4 regions of the Sporosarcina sp. GTC18466 genome follow, and region 3 is predicted to be linked to each of the others. Evidence: riboswitches for the same ligand, from Rfam matches in the RefSeq annotation. Region 3 holds a riboswitch; each other region holds the start of a gene.
The links. A riboswitch is a leader RNA that binds a small molecule or an ion and turns the genes downstream of it on or off. The one in region 3 is predicted to bind thiamine pyrophosphate.
Positions count from the first base shown of each region.

Region 1: linked by a shared signal. The riboswitch ahead of thiT (energy-coupled thiamine transporter ThiT) and the one ahead of ACZ5FK_RS06495 (3-oxoacyl-ACP reductase) in region 3 are both predicted to bind thiamine pyrophosphate.
Region 2: linked by a shared signal. The riboswitch ahead of ACZ5FK_RS05515 (thiamine phosphate synthase) and the one ahead of ACZ5FK_RS06495 (3-oxoacyl-ACP reductase) in region 3 are both predicted to bind thiamine pyrophosphate.
Region 4: linked by a shared signal. The riboswitch ahead of thiC (phosphomethylpyrimidine synthase ThiC) and the one ahead of ACZ5FK_RS06495 (3-oxoacyl-ACP reductase) in region 3 are both predicted to bind thiamine pyrophosphate.

Region 1 covers NZ_AP044037.1:2,864,481-2,869,384, reverse strand. The annotation lists gene ACZ5FK_RS14190 (M3 family oligoendopeptidase) at 1-790, opposite strand, end outside; gene ACZ5FK_RS14185 (tryptophan-rich sensory protein) at 952-1,668, shown strand; gene thiT (energy-coupled thiamine transporter ThiT) at 1,757-2,314, opposite strand; TPP riboswitch at 2,401-2,502, opposite strand; gene ACZ5FK_RS14175 (magnetosome magnetite crystal formation protein family) at 2,606-2,947, shown strand; gene map (type I methionyl aminopeptidase) at 3,038-3,784, shown strand; gene ACZ5FK_RS14165 (DEAD/DEAH box helicase) at 3,846-4,904, opposite strand, start outside.
Region 2 covers NZ_AP044037.1:1,107,556-1,112,459, reverse strand. The annotation lists gene ACZ5FK_RS05530 (ThiF family adenylyltransferase) at 1-689, opposite strand, end outside; gene ACZ5FK_RS05525 (thiazole synthase) at 686-1,453, opposite strand; gene thiS (sulfur carrier protein ThiS) at 1,455-1,658, opposite strand; gene ACZ5FK_RS05515 (thiamine phosphate synthase) at 1,655-2,260, opposite strand; TPP riboswitch at 2,337-2,445, opposite strand; gene ACZ5FK_RS05510 (methyl-accepting chemotaxis protein) at 2,657-4,144, shown strand; gene ACZ5FK_RS05505 (PilZ domain-containing protein) at 4,178-4,579, shown strand; gene hpf (ribosome hibernation-promoting factor, HPF/YfiA family) at 4,692-4,904, shown strand, end outside.
Region 3 covers NZ_AP044037.1:1,335,863-1,340,766, forward strand. The annotation lists one part of gene ACZ5FK_RS06490 (IS3 family transposase) at 1-712, shown strand, start outside; gene ACZ5FK_RS06495 (3-oxoacyl-ACP reductase) at 1,494-2,243, opposite strand; TPP riboswitch at 2,362-2,461, opposite strand; gene ACZ5FK_RS06500 (VOC family protein) at 2,526-2,951, opposite strand; gene ACZ5FK_RS06505 (nucleoside hydrolase) at 2,981-3,892, opposite strand; gene rbsK (ribokinase) at 3,913-4,779, opposite strand.
Region 4 covers NZ_AP044037.1:2,641,660-2,646,563, reverse strand. The annotation lists gene ACZ5FK_RS13070 (hypothetical protein) at 100-270, opposite strand; gene thiC (phosphomethylpyrimidine synthase ThiC) at 289-2,064, opposite strand; TPP riboswitch at 2,208-2,323, opposite strand; gene ACZ5FK_RS13060 (GNAT family N-acetyltransferase) at 2,401-3,177, opposite strand; gene ACZ5FK_RS13055 (cupin domain-containing protein) at 3,363-3,983, shown strand; gene ACZ5FK_RS13050 (DUF4362 domain-containing protein) at 4,091-4,540, opposite strand; gene ACZ5FK_RS13045 (FusB/FusC family EF-G-binding protein) at 4,647-4,904, opposite strand, start outside.

The sequences.
Region 1 (4,904 bases), 1.5 Mb from region 3:
TCATCCGGTTGCGGAGCAGCGGCTCTTTTAGGACAGAATCCCAGCCGCGCTTCTCATAGATGGCAAGACGGAATCCGGCAAGGTGGTTCAGTGTCGTCGCAAAGAAGTCCTCACGGTCGCTCCACACATCCTCAAGTGCCTCAAATGTGTTTTTGCGCAGTTCTTCGCTTTCACTTGAGCTCAAGTTATTCGCCTGGCCGACAGACAGGATTTTCTCTTCGCCGTCGATTGTGACTTTCACTTTGATGTCACCGATCAGCTGGTTGTAGAACTGGCCCCATCCATGATAGCCGTCGACACTGAGTGCAGTGATCAGGCTTTCCTCTTCTTCTGAAAGCTTCATCGCCACTTCCTCGCGCCATTCCTTCAAGATGAAACCGAATTGCTTCAATTCTTCTGTTTCGAGAAGCTCAGTCCAGACAGATTCTTCAATCTTCGCAAGCATCTGCTGAAGTGCCAGGACTGCCGTTGAGAAGCGTGCGCTCAGAGTGCTTGTCTCCGCCTGGAGGACGAGCGCTTTTTTATCCTTCGTGTCAGCCGCAAGGTAGCATCCGATGACTGCGCCAGCCTGGCGAAGGTGGACCGCTGTTTCTTTCATCGTTTCCAGAAGGTCCACAACCCGTCCAGCATCATCGCGGGATGCGGGTACACTGAATTCCTTCACTTTATTTTCGAATGCCTTAATTTTATCCGATGCTTCGTCCAAATGCGAGCGGAGCTCCTCAGATTCGCTGCCCCCTTTGAAAAACACATCCAAATCCCATACTTGTGAGTACGCTAATTTTGTCATGCCGATTCCCCCGATTCATTTTTAAGATTCTAAAAAAACCTGCCATTTCATTATACCACGACTATTCGGGAATCGAAATAAATGAATTGTAATTGATTCTTCATACTTTCCTGCGCATCTTAGCCCTTTCCTATGTATACTTGTATATAGGAGGATTTGGAATGTCTAAATTACTGCTTATGACTTTTACATTGGTCGCTGCCATCGCCTGTAATTTGGCAGTCACCATGTTTTCAATGAATGGCACTACTACGAATGAAATTACCGGCCGTCTTCCGGTGCTCTTCAATCCGGCCCATTATGTCTTTCTCATATGGGTGGCCATATATGGATCGCTTTTTTATTGGATCAGCAAGAGCCGATCTGATCAGACGCAGCTCATGCCTCGGCGGGTTGTGCTGTTTCTCATGGCATGCGGGCTGCAAATTGCCTGGATGCTGCTTTGGCAATTCGAGCAATTCAACTGGTCGCTCGCAGTCAAAGCTGCCTTGCTGCTGACCTTGACTATTTTTTATTTCACTTACCCTTCCCGGGAGAATAAACTTGCGAAACGGGCGCCTATCTCTTTGTTCTTCGCATGGACCTCCGTCACCTTCATCTCCAATCTGGTATATGTTCTGATGTTGCATGATTGGTCGGGATGGGGGCTCAGCGATCCGCTGTGGACGGTCATATATATGACGATCGGTGCGGCTGTAGCTCTACATTTTATGTATCACCACGGAGATTATGTATTTATCCTTGTGTATATCTGGACCTTCCTGGGCATAGCTGTTAAAAACGGCACGGATGAGTTATTCGTATCGTCCGCCGCTATTTTCCTGCTTGTCGTTCTTGCGGCAAGCTTCCTGTTTCTGCGGGACCCAAAACGGGAATAGCTTGAATACCTTCATACATGGTTCTCCACTATCCGGAGGGAGGACGAAGAAATGCCGCCTCTCCATAGACTGGAGGGCGGCTTTCATGTTATGCATGTTTTAGCAAACGCTGTGAAGAAGCAAACAGCGGAACGGCAATTACTGAACATAGGATAATGGACGGAATCATGAAGGAACCGTTATAGATCAATGAGTAAAGCCATGCAGGCTGATCACCTGCGTATTGTGCGTAAAATACGATTCCAGCGATGTAGTGGCAAAGGTAGCGAAGAAGCCCGCCGATCACTGTTCCTGCAATGACAGCTGCAGCCATTCCGCCTTTATTGCCGGTTGCCATGGCTTTCCGGTACCAGCCGAGCGTCACTGCTGCAAGGCCGACGACCGTATATGATCCGAAGTAGTCGAGGAACCCCTGGACAGGATGTATGAGAGTGCCGCCGATTACAGCCTGCAGAGTACCTGTCAGCAATCCTGTCAGCATGCCTCCGGCGAGTCCCCAGCGGAATGCCATGACGATGACCGGCAGCATGGACAAGGTGATCGACCCTCCCTGCGGCATTTTAAACAGCGTAATCTGATCGAGCACGAAAGACAATGCTCCCAAAATAGCAACTTCCAACAACATTTGAAGACGTTTACGATCCATTTTTTCTCCTCCTTTGATTTTGGAGGGATACGGTAAACGGACAAAAAAAGACGCCCCGGATAGAACCGGGACATCTCGTTATGTATGCCTGTTTCCATCCACATCCCTACGCAAGTGCGAACTTACAGGTTCTAAGGGTCAGGACATGCGTCCAATCTCAGCCAGAAACGGCCCCCCTTGTGGTCTTGTAATTCAATTGTCGCCTTCATTGTATATGATGGGACAATTGGAAACAAGATGAGCAGAAGAAATACTTCTACTCGGAATCTTTCGCAAAAGGAGGTTTTCCTATTGGCCAACAATAAAATACTATCCGCATTGTGTTATTTCAGCATATTCTTTTCACCGCTGCTATTGCCGGTTGTCGTTTATTTCGCTTCCAATGACCATGAAGTGAAGATGAACGCAAAACGATCGCTCTTTTCACATCTCATACCGGTCGTTGTCCTGATTGCGGGTTTCATCATCTTTTCATTCTCCCTTGTGTCATTCGAACAGCGTCTTAACACGATCGTGACTGGACGTTTCGATTTTTGGGGATTGGCCCCTTTCCTGTTTCTTCTCATATACGGCGCATTGACGCTAGTTGTAATTGTATGGAACATCTACCAGGGCGTGAAAGTGATGAAGTGAACCAAGCGGATGCATCATCCATTTCTACATCCGCTGCGTATGATATAGTTATGGATGGTAAAGCAATGCGAGCAGAAAGGACTTGTAAAGATGATAGTCAAAACAACTGAAGAAATCGAAGCGTTACAGAAGATAGGCCGGATCGTCGCAGAGATTCGCGAAGCGATGAAAGAGGCCACGGTCCCTGGCATTACGACAAAAGAATTGGATGAAATCGGCGGCCGGCTGTTCTCCGAAAAAGGAGCGGTCTCAGCACCGATCGATCAATATGATTTTCCAGGCTACACATGCATCAGTGTCAACCATGAAGTGGCCCACGGCATTCCGGGTTCCAAAGTGATCCAGGAAGGCGATCTTGTGAATATTGACGTCTCGGGATCATTCGGCGGTTATTTCGCCGATACGGGCATCTCATTCGTCGTAGGTGCTTCTGATGAGCGGAAACAGAAACTTTGTGACGTTGCGAAAAGCGCTTTCGACCGGGCAATGACGAAAGTGAAACCCGGCTCACGGCTGAATCAGATCGGAAAAGCGGTGGAACGTGAAGCACGCGACAATGGGCTAACGGTCATCAAGAACTTGACCGGCCACGGTATTGGCACATCTCTCCACGAAGAGCCGCAGCATATCCTGAACTATTATGATGCATGGGATAAGACTTTGATGACTGAAGGCATGGTGCTGGCGGTCGAGCCGTTCATCTCCGAAAAGGCTGAGCATATTATTGAGCTCAGTGACGGCTGGACGTTCGCGACGCCTGATAAATCCTTAGTTGCACAAATCGAGCATACGATTATCGTCATGAAAGACGGGCCGATGATCTTGACTGAACTATAATGCCAAAAGAGACCTGGATCGCATTGATAGCGTTCCAGGTCTCTTTATATGCCCAGCCGCGTTATTTCTTGCGCGGCTGTTTCTTCTTTTTAGAAGGCGATTTTTTCACGGCAGTCTCCGTTTTCGTCTTCGCATTCCCTTCCATCAGCTTGCCATGGTACCAGATTTTCTGCACAGGTTTGAATTGCTTCGTCAGCTTCCGGTAATCCTTCTCCTCCGGGTATGAAAGAAGGGTCAATACTTCCCCGTCTCGCCCTGCACGTCCTGTCCTGCCCGAACGATGGATGTATTGCTCGATCGTATGCGGGACATCCACGTGGATCACATGCGTCAGTCCGTCAATGTCCAATCCTCTGGCCGCAAGATCCGTAGCAATCAAGATGTTGATATCGCCTTTACGGAACCGCTCCAATGTCTCCTGCCGTTCAAACTTCCTCATATCCGAGTACAAGACAGCGATCGGCGCATCGTTGTGATTCAATTTGATCTCCTTCATGCGGATCTGATCGACATTGTTCATGAACGCAAGCGCGTGGATGCCTTCCATATGGGAGAGCCCCCGCAGCAAATCCGTCTTATCCCGGGCGTCCGTCTTGATGAATGAATGCTCGATGGATGCGGTTATAGGCATCTCATCCAGGGAAACCCGGAATCGAGCAGGGTCGTTCATCAGATTTTTTGCGACAAGTTCAATTTCGTCTGTGATGGTCGCTGAGACTACCGCAACTTGCCGGTCCGGACTGGCGCCCTCAATCAAATTCTTTACGAGGACCCGGTAATCCCTTGACAGCAATTGGTCGCCCTCATCAAGGACAATTGTTTCGATGTCGGCCATTTTAAGCCGTTTCGCCTTCACCAGTTCGACAATCCGGCCCGGTGTCCCGACTACAATGGTCGGTTTCTTCTTCAGCTTTTCAATCTGCCTTTGCATGTTGGCACCGCCGATCAGCTGCGTCACCGTAATATCCGTTTCAGCTGTCCAGTCACGGATAACGTTGACGATCTGCATGGCGAGTTCCTGGGAAGGTGCCATGATGAGCGCTTGGGTCCGCTGCTTGGAACCGTCGACCTTTTGAAGGATCGGCAGTACATAAGCAAGCGTCTTGCCGGTCCCTGTCGG
Region 2 (4,904 bases), 230 kb from region 3:
TAGATTGAAGAACGCTCGCCATTCCATAGATCGCTGCTCTCAAGCCGTGGCTCAAAACTTTCGCCCGCCGCGTATTTCAGCACATCCGCCACTTGCCGGGCAGCGACGGTGACGACGATCGGGCTGATGACGCCTGCGCTGTCGCACGTCATCATATGGGACGGCAATGTGTCAATCAGGCAATGGAGGCAGGGCTGTCCGTCTCTTATGCCGAACGGGTAGGTGAGCCCGTAGCTTCCGACACAAGCGCCCATAAAATAAGGAAGGCCGCGCTGGATCGCCGCGTCGTTCAACAGCAGCCGGATCTCCATATTGTCCGTCCCGTCGACGATCACGTCATGGCCTTCCAGGAGGTCAAGGATGTTTTCCGCCGTGACATCCGCCACGATGCCTGTCACGTCAGTGTCCCGGTTGATCGCCCGCAAGTGCCTTTCTGCGGCAACGGCTTTCGGCAGCTGGTCGATGACGTCCTGCTCCGTGTACAGCTGCTGCCGGTGCAAGTTGGTCCAGTCGATGATGTCCCGGTCGACGATGGTCAGTTTCCCGGCGCCCGCCCGGACGAGCATTTCGGAACTCGCTGAACCGAGCGCTCCCGCCCCCATGACGAAGACGCGCAGCTCCCGGAGTTTCTCCTGGCCCGCTTTCCCGATCGGCTGGAACAATTCCTGCCGCGAATAGCGGCTGTTCAATTCGGGATCAACCCTTCCATCGGACTGCTGGCGACAGCGTAATCGCGCTCCGGCATCCGCCCCGCTTCATATCCAAGACGGCCTGCTTCGATTGCCAGTTTCATTGCGTGCGCCATTTTGACAGGATCTTCCGCTGCCGAAACGGCGGTGTTCAGCAATACGCCGTCCGCGCCGAGCTCCATCGCATGCGCCGCGTCTTTCGGCGAGCCGATGCCCGCGTCGATGATGACAGGGACGTTTGACTGCTCGATGATAAAGGACAGGTTGAGCGAATTCAAGATGCCGCGGCCTGAACCGATCGGGGAAGCACCCGGCATGATCGCATGGACGCCGAGTTCCTCAAGTCTTCTTGCGAGCACGACGTCGTCCGACGTGTACGGCAGGACGATGAAGCCTTCTTCCAGCAGCATTTCACTCGCGCGGAGCGTCTCCACCGGATCGGGCAGCAGCGAACGGTCGCACCCGATGATTTCCACTTTCACCATATCGCAAAGTCCTGACGCTTTCGCGAGTTTCGCGATTCGCACGGCCTCTTTCGCCGTTTTGGCGCCTGCTGTGTTCGGAAGCAATGTGTATTTCGACAGATCGAGCTGCTCGAGGAAATTCGGCTGCGACGGTTCGAAGATGTTCATTCTCCGGACCGCGAATGTCAGGATTTCGGCTTCTGAAACGCGGACCGCCTCTTTTTGGGTTTCAAATGAAGGGTATTTCCCTGTTCCGAGCAATAATCTTGATGTGAATGTCTTATCGGCTATTGTTAGCATCTTATCCGCCTCCTACAAAATGGATGATTTCAATTTGGTCACGGTCTTTGATTGGCGCATCATACTTGCTTTTATCCAGGATCTCCCGGTTTTGCTCGATGACCATGATGCGGTCCGAAATCGCTAGATGATCCAGCAGTTCGTGGATAGTCCCCACGTCGGCCGGCAGTTCGCGCGGCAATCCGTTCAATGTGATCGTTTTCATTCCTCGCTTCCCTCCCATTGATGTCGATAAGAAAGGGCGGAGCGGACTGGATCGGGGGCACCGAAAATCGATGACATGACCGCGATGCCCGCCACCCCGATTTCCTGAAGGTGTTTCACATGGCCCGGCTGGATTCCGCCGATCGCGTACACCGGAATGCTGACGGCCTTTATGAGCTCCGCCAATTCATCCGTCCCTCTCCCCGCAAGGCCCTCTTTCGACCGCGTTTTGTACAGATGGCCGTACAGGAGCCAGTCCGCCCCGCCGGCCTGCGCCTGCTCCGCCTCCTCGGTAGAATGGACGGAAGCGCCGAACCGGATGCCGGGAAAATGCTCCGCGGCAAGCGGCAGCGGAATACCGTGCCCAGGCATCTGGACGCGCGGCATCTTGAAGATTTTCGCAATATCGGCCCGGCCGTGGACAATCAGCTTGTCTTTAGGAACCTGGTTGTCCAGAAGTGTTTCAATCAACCCCGCCAGCTCGCGGTCCGTCTTTGATTTCTCCCGCAAAATGACCCTGTCCAAATAGGGGCCCGCTTCGGATAGCACCTCAGCCAACCTATGGGCGGGCAGACGGTCGTTCGTCACGCCGATCAGCTCCATAACACCCCTCCTTAAACATACAAAAAAGACCACTTGCTAAAAGAAGCGAAGTGGTCGGCGGATCTGTATAAAAAGCGCCTGAAAAAAGCCACTTCCCTCCGCAGGTACAGACCTGTTCAGGTGATAAGGGTATCAGAGCCGCACTCTTCTCTCAGTCCTTGTAAAGGATTCCCCTAATGGTCAATTATGTATGGAGTTCAATTCGTCTACTACCATAGCATTCAATTGGATAGGCTGCAAGAGGAGTCTGACGATCAATGGCGGATAGGTGTTTCTCATCGTTAATTGGTAAGGAATGACTATATGAATGACTGTTCAGTAATGATACGATTTACATACAAGATAAGGAAAAAGTAGCTGCTCTAAAGAATGTTGCAGCTGGAAAGAGGGAGAACAATGGAAGATGTGCAGGTGCTGCAGCGGAAGCGTTATGCTCAAAAGAATACAATCTTATTTTTGACGCTGGGGGCTTCCAGCCTGATTGGAACGCTCTTTTATCTAGCGACAGGCCAGGACGGTCTGAAGACGGCCAGCATGGCAGTTCCGGTGACGGGTGCGCTGATTCTGTATCTGCTTGCGCTGAAATCCAAACCGCTGGAAGTGGCATATCCGTGGGCGGTGTTCGCCTTCACGGCAGGTGCCGCCATCTTTAACGGCTGGATCGGGGACCCGTCGATCGCAACGGCGGGCATCGCCTTTTTCATGCTTGGCCTGGCTAGCGTGCATATTTCAGCCGCCATCATGGGATATGGATTTGCACTGTCTTTGCTAGTCTTGCTTACATTTCTCGCCCGGTATCCGTACCAGGAGCAGATTGCGGAAAGCAAGGGGAGCCTGATGCTGGTTTTCCTGCTGCTTGGCGCCGGGCTGTTCATCCAGATCAGGCAGACAAAGAAACTGGAAGCGCAAGTTGGCGTGTTCACGGCGGAGCAGAACCGCAGGGCGGAGGAGGAGAGGAAAAAGCGTCGTGAATTGAATGACGGCGTTGAACAGGTAGCCGGCGACTTGCATGAGATCGGCCTGGCCGCAAAAAGGAACCTGGAATCGCAGCATGAATTGCTTGAAGTGATGGATGTGATTGCAGCGTCCGTGGAGCGGGAATCCGGCCAGATCTCGGATATTGCACAGAAAACGGATCGGGCGAAGGCGGCATTGCTGGAGATGCAGGAAGAGAGCCGGGATATGAATCACTCTTCCGCCCAGATGCAGAGCCACTCAGGCGGGGTCGTCAAGGATGTGCAAGGCGTGCGGGCTGGCATGGAAGGGGTTGGCTCGATGCTGGAAGGCCTGAATGGTTCCTTTGATTCGCTGACGGCAAATATCAAGAAGACGAATGAACTCGCGAAGTCGATTGCGGCAATCACGAACCAGACGAACCTGCTGGCGCTGAATGCCTCTATTGAAGCGGCTCGCGCAGGGGTCCACGGGAAAGGGTTTGCGGTTGTCGCAGAGGAAATCCGGAAGCTCGCCGCCCTTACATCTGAGACGCTGGAAGAGATCAATGCGAATTTGACGGACGTGAATCAGACAAACAGCCAGTCCCGGCATGATCTAGAGGAGAGCATGGGCAGGCTGCAGGAGCAGTCCAGGCGCACAGTCGAGGCAGAACGGAAGATCAACGGCATGCACGAGACGCTGGGGGCGTTCCATGAGCAGTTCGAGAGGTTTGATTCTAAAATGAAGCTGGTGGCGGAAGAGACGGCGGATATCGGCAGGATGACAGGGTCGTTCGCCGACCTGCTTGCGCAGTCAAGCGCGTCCGTCGAGGAAGTGAATGCGACGGTACATGCGGCAGTCAGTGACAACGAGCAGATCACGAGGACGCTTGCAGGTACGGTGGAGCGGACGCGGGGACTCGTGGAAGGGTCCGAACTGCAAAACTAGTTCGTCTTTGGTATAATGAAGTCAGCAGGACCGATGGAATGGAGCGTGTTGACCGTGTTATACAAGCGGACGGAATATTTCAGGCATACGTTTTCAGAGCCTCTTGAAGCGGAGTTCAAAATCTTCGTCGGCGCAGACCGTTCCGCCATGTCAAGCCCCGGAAAGTGCCGGCTGCTCGATATCAGTTCGGGCGGCGCGAAACTGGAAGCGGCATACGACATCCCGGGCGGTCCGGGTGATGTGGACCTGCACCTGACGTTCACGCTGTATGAACAGCCGATTACGCTCGACGGCACGATCCAGTGGAAGAAACGGGCCGATGACCACTTCACGTACGGGTTTCATTTTGCGGAAGACGCGGCGACGTCAAAGCTGATCGTCGACGAGCTGAAGCTCCGGATCAAGTCGGGGAAAGAGAAGAAAACGAAGCCGTGACGCCATTTCGCCACATTTCGACTTTTTTCTGAAAAAATTCTTTGTTTGAAGAAGGATTTGAAAGGCAATATGGAGAAGTATATACCAACGGATCATAAAAGGAGGAGTTCATATGCTAGACTTTAACATCCGCGGGGAAAACATTGAGGTTACACCAGCTATTCGGGAATACGTCGAGAAGAAAGTGAACAAGCTCGAGCGCTACTTCACTGAAGGGGCGAACGCGACAGCGCACGTCAACCTGAAAGTCTATAACGACAGACAGACTAAAGTGGAGATTACCATCCCGATGAAAAACCTGACTTTGCGGGCGGAAGAGCGCCAC
Region 3 (4,904 bases):
CATACATGCGGAGAGTAAAGGCCGCTATGGTGCGCCTAAAATTCATCAACTTCTCAAAAAGGAAGGCTACGCTGTCAGCGTAAAGCGTGTCCAGCGCCTTATGAAAACAGAAGGAATTCGATCTGTCATCACGAAGAAATACCGTCCAACTTCATCGGACAGCCAAGTAGAAGAACGCGACAATGTATTAGATCAAGATTTTAAAACGACGACCATCAATGAAAAATGGGTGGCCGATATTACGTATATCCATACACTGAGAGACGGTTGGTGCTACCTGGCCTCTGTATTGGATTTACATACGAAGAAAATTGTAGGTTATTCTTTTTCTAAATCCATGACAACAGAACTCGTCTTACAAGCATTAGCCAACGCAATTGATGTCCAGCAGCCTGAAGAGGGGCTGATCCTTCATACCGATTTAGGCAGCCAATATACGAGCGAGGACTTTCAAAAAGCAGTAAAAGCAGCGAAAATGGAACACTCTTTCAGTCGAAAAGGCTGTCCGTATGACAACGCCTGCATCGAGTCTTTTCATGCCACATTAAAGAAGGAAGAAATCTATCAAACCACTTATCTAGATTTTGAAGCAGCACGAATTGCCCTCTTCCAGTACATTGAATCCTGGTATAACCGGAAACGAATCCATGGGGCAATTGATTACTTGACGCCGCAGCAACTCGAGGATCAGTGCAGACAGGTAGCTGCTTGATCGTTAGATGTCATTAGGACTTCGATTCAACCTACCTACACATTTTTCAGGAACGACATCCATGGACTGTACTTCCTGTATCCAGCGAAAGCTGTCAAGTGCGGGCTTTCACTTGACTGGTTTCGCTGGATACAGGACCATCCATGAATGGATGCCGTTTCTGACAACGACTTAACATTTTTGTGTCCAGGATATTGACATAGATCCAACTCAAGACTAAAAGTGCAATAGATAAAAATAAAGAACTGTAATACACAGGCTATTTGCCCCTTGTTCCATAATAAGGCGCCATTCTGGAGTAGGGAGTGTACATCTTTGGTAAGCGCAAAAATCCCCACCGGCTAGTAGATGGGGATTTCGAGTACACTTATCTCGATTTATTTGGTATACCGCACTCCTGTGGAAGTATATAAACAGTAAATTTTATTGAGAAAGGGATGGGTAAAATGAAGTATTTATTGATTTTGATTTCTCTCGTACTGGCTGTGGTTACATCCAGTTTAAATATTCATACTGACATTACATCTGTTATTTATGGATTGTCAGCGTTAGGTTTAATTTTAGGAGCATATTTCAGTGTTAAAAAGCCGAAAGAAAGCAAAGGATCTTAAAAAGTGGATACTTCAACCATCTGGCGCGATTGTTGAATAGTACATAGCAAGTAAAAACGCACAGACAACACTGTGCGTTTTAACTGCTGTTTATACTGCTAAGTAAAGTAGCCATGCTGATAGTGATACAAGACTTGGAGGAAGACCTCTGTCCGCCTGAAATTACGCGGTCAATTCATGGTCAGGCCGCCATCCACGGTGATGTTCTGACCCGTAATGCCGTCTGCCTGCTCTGAGCAAAGGAAAACGACCGTGCTTGCGACATCTTGAGGCGTCGTCACCTTCTTCAGCGGAGTGGATTGTGCAATCAAGTCGAACACTTCCGGCGTTGTCACGCTGCTGGCATCCGTCGTTTTCAATAGACCGCCCGATACGACGTTCGCTCGGATGCCGTATTGGCCGAGTTCTGCCGCAAGATTACGCGTAAAGCCGATCAACCCTGCTTTCGCAGTCGTGTATTCGTGATACGGCACGACCGGGTTTTGGAACAGGTTGGTGCCAATGCTGATAATACCGCCGCTCTTTCGTTCCATGAATTGCGGAATTACACTTTGCGAGATATTGAATGCCGCTTTCAACGTGCCATCCAGCTGTTTCTGATAATCGTCCCACGACAGATCCTTGAAGGCTTTCTGTTTTGTCGGATCGAATTTAAAGTCTACGAGGGCATTGTTGACGACGACGTCTATGCCGCCGAAATGGTCCGCCGCCTCTGTCATCATCCGGTCCACTTCTTCCCGGTTCGTCACGTCTGCCTGGATGGCAATCGCCTTCCCGTCCGCTTCAGCTGCAAGCTGCTCTGCCGCCTCCCGGCTCTTGTTATAATTGATGACCACTTGAAATCCTTGCTCCACCAATGTCTGCACGATTGTTGCGCCGAGTCCTCTGCTCCCGCCTGTCACTACTACTGTTCTGCTCATCTTGAACACTCCCACTTCTTTAGTTGATCAAACAAAAAAATACGCAGCCTTCCCGTAGGAAAGTTGCGTAAAGTCATTATGTACATATCAAAAACAAGGCATACGCGCCCACATTATATGTATCGAGTTTACACTTTCCTACGCTAGTATGAACTAGTTCAGGTTCAAAGGGTTCGAGTCAAACTCGTCTCAGTTACATAACACCCCTAGTGCATATCATTCAGTTATAGCCCCATCGTATAGTTTCCTGGATGGTAAGTCAAGGTCATGGTTCCTTTCCTTTCAATCAACCCCGCCAGCCTCTGGATAACTGCAAAGCTCCACTAACGTGCCATCCGTGGAAATCGGATTGATATAAATCAGTCTTCTGCCCCTCGCATTGGTCCGCAATGTATCTTCCAGGAAACGCACTCCGTTACTTCTGGCGTCTGCAATCGCTTGATCGAGGTCATCGACTCGGTACGCAATGTGGTGGACCCCTTTTCCCCGCTGCCTGATGAAACGGGCGATCGGAGAGTTCTTATTCGTCGGTTCCAGCAGTTCGATCAGCTGCTCTTCCGTCCTCACGACCGCCACATGCACTTCCACGCCCGGCGCTGTGCTTGTGTACCGGTCCTCCAGCGATCCGTTCAGGACATTCAGATAAAAAGGAAGGGCGTCCTCAATGCTTCTGACAGCAATTCCCGTATGATCGTATACATGTTTCATTCACATTCCTCCCTGGATTTCCGACCCGTCTATAAAACCCGCTCCAGGAAGTGGTGAAGAAATTGCTCCGCCTTGACCTCGGTGCACACTTGGACTTTTGGATTGCCGCTAGATGACGGTACCGTTTTCCCTGTCTCTTCCCCTTCCAGGACAACCGTTACATTCCACTCTTCCGTTTGGACAAAATCCGGATTGATTGCAACGCCCACAGCTAACGGATCATGCAAGGCGCACCCTCCGATGCCCGGTTCGAATGTCTCATAGGCTGCCATATAGAAACGCGTCATGTCCGCAAAAAACCGGGCTTCGTCAGTTCCTTTAGCACGCCAGCTCTCTAAGGCCTCTTCTGGTAAAAGGGTCTTCATCGTTACATCCAGGCCAACTACAGTGACTGGCAGCCCGGAGGAAAAGACAAGCTCAGCCGCTTCCGGATCCGTATGTATATTCGCTTCACTGAACGGCGTGACATTTCCAGGGACGAAAACGGCACCGCCCATCAGGATGATCTCTTTGAAAAGTGGGACGATGGCAGGATCCTTTTGGATGGCTTGCGCAAGATTCGTAAGCGGGCCGACAGGGATCATCGTGATTTCATGCGGACGCTCTTTCACTTGGCGGATGATGAAATCCACCGCGTGTTCTTGCTCCGCTTTTGCTGCAGGAAGTGGAACAAAGCTATTCCCGAGCCCATCTTCTCCGTGAACATGCAGGGGGAAATTCCCTATATCGCGTTTGAGCGGCTTTGCAGCACCCCTATACACAGGCGCCGTCTTCCCTATCTTTTCCAGGACCGCTAGTGTATTGCGTGTCGTATTTTCAACCGAGTTATTCCCGAAGCATGTCGTCAGCCCGATTACATCGAGCTCCGGGGAATGCATGGCATACGCGATCGCCATCGCATCATCAATTCCGGTGTCAACGTCTAGTATGACTGGTTTCATCTTAATTCCTCCGTTTCAAATCAAAGTAATGGATAGGCCTTCAAGAAATCTTCCACTTCTCTTTTCGTCGGCATGCCTGTCTGCGCTCCGAGCTTCGTAACAGAAATGGCTGCGGCCACATTTGCAAATTGGCAGGCTTCCTCCATTGCAAAGCCCTCGCATAACGCATAGGCCAATGCACCATTGAACGTATCCCCCGCTCCTGTAGTGTCGACGACTTCGACTTTGGCAGCGGGTATCGTTACAGAGTCGCCATCTTTGTACAGCATAACCCCTTTGGACCCTTTCGTGACAATGCACTTTTCTTTTATCTTTTCAAGTTGCCCTCCGGGTCCGTCTATTGCCGCGAATAGAAGAGTTTGCTCATGCTCGTTCGGCGTTACATAATCGACCATCTCCAGCAGCTCCATGGGAAGCTCTTGAATCGGCGCAGGATTCAAGATGGCAGGGACGCGATGTTTATGTGCAAGTTCCACGGCCTTGATCACACTCGCAAGCGGAATTTCCAGCTGCAGCAAAAGAATATCACTATTCCTGATCGCCTCTTCATGTTGTTCGACCATCTCCGGAGTGACATAGCTATTCGCGCCAGGTACGACGATGATGCTATTATCCCTGTCGGATAACGTAATCGAAGCGATTCCGGTCGAGCACCCCCGGACTTCCATGATCAAATCCGTGTTAATCCCCTGCGCCTTCAAGTGCTCCACTAACGTTTTTCCAAAAGGGTCATCCCCCACAGCACCGATCATCGTGACAGCTGCACCAAGCCGTGCCGCGGCAACAGCCTGATTCGCGCCTTTCCCGCCAGGTATCGTAAGAAACGAATCACCCGTCACGGTTTCCCCCACTTGCGGGATCCGGCTCGTACTCGTCACTAAATCCATGTTGATGCTGCCGATCACTGTTACTTTGCATGCAGCCAAATCGCTCTCAGCTCCTTCATCCACGTTTCACCCACGGGGGCGGAATGGTTACCCATCAGTATACTGTGTTTGTGGCCCGGATGCAT
Region 4 (4,904 bases), 1.3 Mb from region 3:
ATCGGTTTCTGCTTTATGTATATATACGACCGTGCAGCCGATTCGTTTCATACATCAAGAAAGATGCCGGAAATGTTTCGTGCCCGGCATCTTTCTTGATTAATAGTGGTAATTCTCCACAAGCTTGCACTTGCGGCAGATCTGATGTGAACGTGCCATTTGAAAGTCATGCACGCAACGATCCTGAAGTTCTTTGAGTTCCCTCTCCAGCCGTGACAACTGCTGTTTCCCTTCGGCAATGTCCGCAAGCAGCCGGTCGATCACCGTCATGCCCATCCCTCGTTCCCGTCAAGTATAGATTTGTCCTCCGGCTTCTTGAAACTCCTTCGCCTTTTCCTCCATGCCCTTTTCAATGGCAGTCATCCCGTCAAGCCCTTTCTCGTCCGCGTATTTACGGATATCGTGCGAAATTCTCATGCTGCAGAACTTCGGGCCGCACATCGAGCAGAAGTGCGCAATCTTCGCCCCTTCTGCTGGCAGCGTCTCATCGTGGTATTCCATCGCCCGCTCCGGATCCAGGCTCAAATTGAATTGGTCACGCCAACGGAATTCGAATCGTGCTTTTGAAAGTGCATCATCGCGCTTCTGCGCACTTGGATGCCCTTTCGCGAGATCTGCCGCATGGGCCGCGATTTTATACGCGATGACCCCTTCCCGGACATCTTCCCGGTTCGGCAATCCTAAATGCTCCTTCGGCGTCACATAGCAAAGCATCGCGGTGCCGAACCAGCCGATCATCGCCGCCCCGATTGCAGATGTGATGTGATCATACGCTGGCGCAATATCTGTCGTCAGCGGTCCGAGCGTGTAGAAAGGTGCTTCCCCGCAAATCTCCATTTGCTTGTCCACGTTTTCTTTGATCAAATGCATCGGGACATGTCCCGGCCCTTCGATGATCACTTGGACATCGTGTTTCCATGCGATCTTTGTCAGTTCTCCGAGAGTCTCAAGCTCCGCGAACTGCGCTTCGTCATTGGCGTCCGCGATCGAGCCCGGCCGCAAGCCGTCTCCGAGCGAGAAGGAAACATCATACATTTTCATGATTTCGCAGATCTCTTCGAAGTGTGTGTATAGGAAACTCTCCTGGTGATGGAGGAGGCACCACTGCGCCATAATGGACCCGCCGCGCGAGACGATCCCGGTGACCCGTTTCACAGTGAGCGGAATATAGCGGAGCAGTACGCCAGCATGGATCGTAAAGTAGTCGACGCCTTGCTCTGCCTGTTCAATCAGCGTATCGCGAAACACTTCCCACGAAAGGTCTTCCACTTTTCCATTCACTTTTTCAAGAGCCTGATAGATCGGAACCGTGCCGACCGGGACCGGCGAATTGCGGATGATCCATTCCCGTGTTGTATGGATGTCTTTACCAGTCGACAGGTCCATCATCGTGTCTGCACCCCACCTAGTCGCCCACGTCATCTTCTCCACTTCTTGTGCGATATTCGAAGTGACGGCTGAGTTTCCAATGTTCGCATTGATCTTCACGTGGAAGTTGCGTCCGATGATCATCGGCTCGGCTTCCGGATGGTTGATGTTCGAAGGGATGACCGCACGCCCCCTTGCGACTTCTGACCGTACAAACTCCGCATCCAGCCCTTCACGGATTGCGATGAATTCCATTTCGGGCGTGATGATCCCATTTCGCGCGTAATGCATTTGCGTCACGTTCTTTCCGGCTTTCGCCCGGAGCGGTTTGCGTTTCAGGAGCGGAAACTGCTCATGCTCCTTCTCTTTTCCAGCTCGGTATCCATTATCCTCGGGCCTCACCTTTCTACCTTCGTATTCCTCGACGTCTCCGCGTTCTAAAATCCATGGCTTCCGGAGTTCCGGCAAGCCTTTGCGGATGTCCACTTCATGGGCAGGGTCGGTGTATTTGCCGCTCGTGTCATAAACACGGAACGGCGGGTTGTCGAACTCGCCTTCTTCTGTGATCGTCGGCGACAATTCGATCTCCCGCATCGGCACCTGGAGATCTTCTCGGCTGCCCTGCACGTATACTTTCCGGCTTGCCGGGAAGCAGGAATGGATGTGAATCGGTGTGTCTTCTGTCATTTTTGTCATTTCGTCATCGTCCCCTCATTTTTTATTCGGGTGACCTATGACTCTATCCAATACAGGGAATTTGAGCCCGCAAAGACGCAAAAAGACCGGATCCTCATCATGCGGACCCGGTCTTAAACACATACGTCTGCCGTATGCCAAATTATGTTTAAGAGAAACTTCCCTACGCTGGTACGAGCCAGATCAGGTCCAAAGAGTTAGGAAAAATCATCGCTTTTCCCTCTCAGTCCGGACTATCCGGACACCCCTAGTTCAACAGTATTCATTTGTTCGAACACTTTCAGTTTACCTGACATTTATGCAATGTCAAGTTCTTCCTTGATTTGTAATGCAACTTTACCCTCTTTCAGGCGACTGGCAGCCTGCCATTTGCGCAAGGCACTGAAATCCGTACTTCTCTAGAATCGGCCTGCTCATCGGGCTGGCATCCACTGTGAGGAACCGGTAACCGTGTTCCCATGCTTTCTTTGCCCGTACGGAGAGCATCGATGTGTAACAGCCCTTTTTGCGATACTCGGGCAATGTCGAGCCGCCCCATAGACTCGCGAATGATGAGTTTTCCTCAAAGTACATCCACGAGGCGCTGATCAGCTTGTCCCCCTCATAAAGTCCATATAGGAAAAGCGAGTCGGGATCGTTCTGCTTATCTCGCCAGAGCCGGGTTCCCAGTTCATCATGCGTATCCGCCCATATGAAATCCATGAGTGAAATGATTTCGCAGATGCCCTTTTCGTCTGTTATTTCGGTTACCGTCAAGGGAGCATCTCCGGTCACGAGCGGATGGCTCTCTTCCACTTCCAAAACCATGAGCGCCTCAGGAGGTTCGCACTCAAACCCTTCCGTTTCAAGAAGCTCCTTCAAGTTGCCGGGCTTGTCATAGCTGTATACTTTCCACTCGAACCCGGAGCCTTGCCCGTTGAAATAGGCGAGTTCCTCCCGTATAACGCGGCTTGCGTTCTCTTCATTCACATCGGATGCGATGATGAACCCTCTCTCGCCGTGCTGTGAGACATGACGGATGACGTGCTCCGTCTCTTCCCGGATATAGCCTGGCGTCACTAGATGGCGCCGCAATTCATGATCATATAAATCCAGGATCTGTTGCCGATTCACGCGGATCCCTCCTTCTAAAAAAACTCATCCATCAGTTGATAATACCTCACTTTTGCCCAGTCAACATCAACATGCCCGTATCCATTCAGGAAGGATAGCACATTCTCGGTTTTCAAACGGCAGCATTTCGGGCCTTTTCATTCACATGACTCCGGGCCTTCGCATACCTTAGAAAGGCAATGACCATGGCCCAAGGGAGTGATGGAATCATCGAGAAGCATGACGTGGATTTCAAAGATCCGAATTTGCAGTATGCCTACGATTTGAGCAAGAGCCGGTTTTTCACGAAAAATGAACGCAATTATATAAATGTACTAAGCCAGGAGCAACTGAAGACGCTTGGCAATGTAGTTCTGTTAGATGTTTTTCTGGGCGGAGACAATGGCGTGGAGCCTCATTACCATTCAAACGCAGATGAATTGATTTACGGTATCACGGGTGAGACGGTCGTGTCGATGATCAATCCCAAGACAAATGAATTGATCAGCTACCGGATCGGCCCACAGCAAGCCGTGACAATTCCGCAAGGCTGGTGGCATTATTTTAATGCAAGTGGAGAGAACACGCACGTCCTCACCATCTATGACACAGCGAAACTGGATACGGTCTGGGGATCGGACATTTTACGAGTGACCCCGCCGCAAGTGTTCGCTAAGGCGTATTGCCTGGATGAACGGCTCGTCCAGCAAGCATTCGCGCCGATCAAGGACCGGGTCATCATCGCTCCTCCAGCAGGATGCAGGCAGCCGGGCGGAGGATTTCCCGTCCAGACCGGATCGCCCTATCACGGCTATTATCCATATTAGGCTGTAAAAAGCAAATCAGGCCCCGCTCGTATTGGTGCCTGGTTTGCTTTTATTGCATATGGAACTGTAGGACATCGATAATCCTCCATACTCTACGTTCCGCAAGGTTAATGATCGTGATCCATCTCCTGCTCCTTTAAGATGTTCAGCAACGTGAATTGATCAGTAGAGGACTCAGAACGACAGCCCTGGAGCGAATAGCTGAACAGCTGCTCTCCCTCCTCGCGTTCGAGCTCTGTGCAAGACAGTTTCTCTTTCGCCGGCTTGTCCCCACGTTCTTTATTGCCGGAACGGTCAATTTCAAGATGAAAAACGGAACCGTCAAACGTCACGTTATAGAGTGTCGGATTGCCCTCCGGCGTAAAATTCGAGATTCGGACGAAAGCCTGGCCCTCCTTTTCCACGTGCTCCAGAAATTTTTCGAAGTAGACGAAGTTGTAAACCGGTCCGTGCATATTGATGACATCCCCATTTTTCAGTGCCTTTTCACTGTCATATGTACAGGCGGCTAGCAGCAGGACACTCAGGAGTAGCGGCAAAAGTAATCGTTTGTCCATTCCATTCCCCTTTCGCACTGTCTCGTTTTGACTATATGCAAAAGACGGGCGGCATATCCCCAGGTGAAAAAAAGCCCCCTCAACGCGTGTCGAGGAGACTCTCTCGTTACTTTTTCATATGGTCGATGAACTCATGAAGTTTCTCTAATTCAAGCACGTGTTGATTGCAATCATCCGCGTCGCGGCAAATATAATTCCCTTTGGTCGTATAGGTGCCGGGAATCTCGCCTTTTTTCTTCGTCATGAACATGTATGACTCCGTCAGGCGATTGCAGACGGAGCATATCTGCTTCGTCTTCACCTCTTCGTACGTACCCGCAAGCCCTACTGTACCTTTCGGTGTCGGCACAATCATATACCGCTT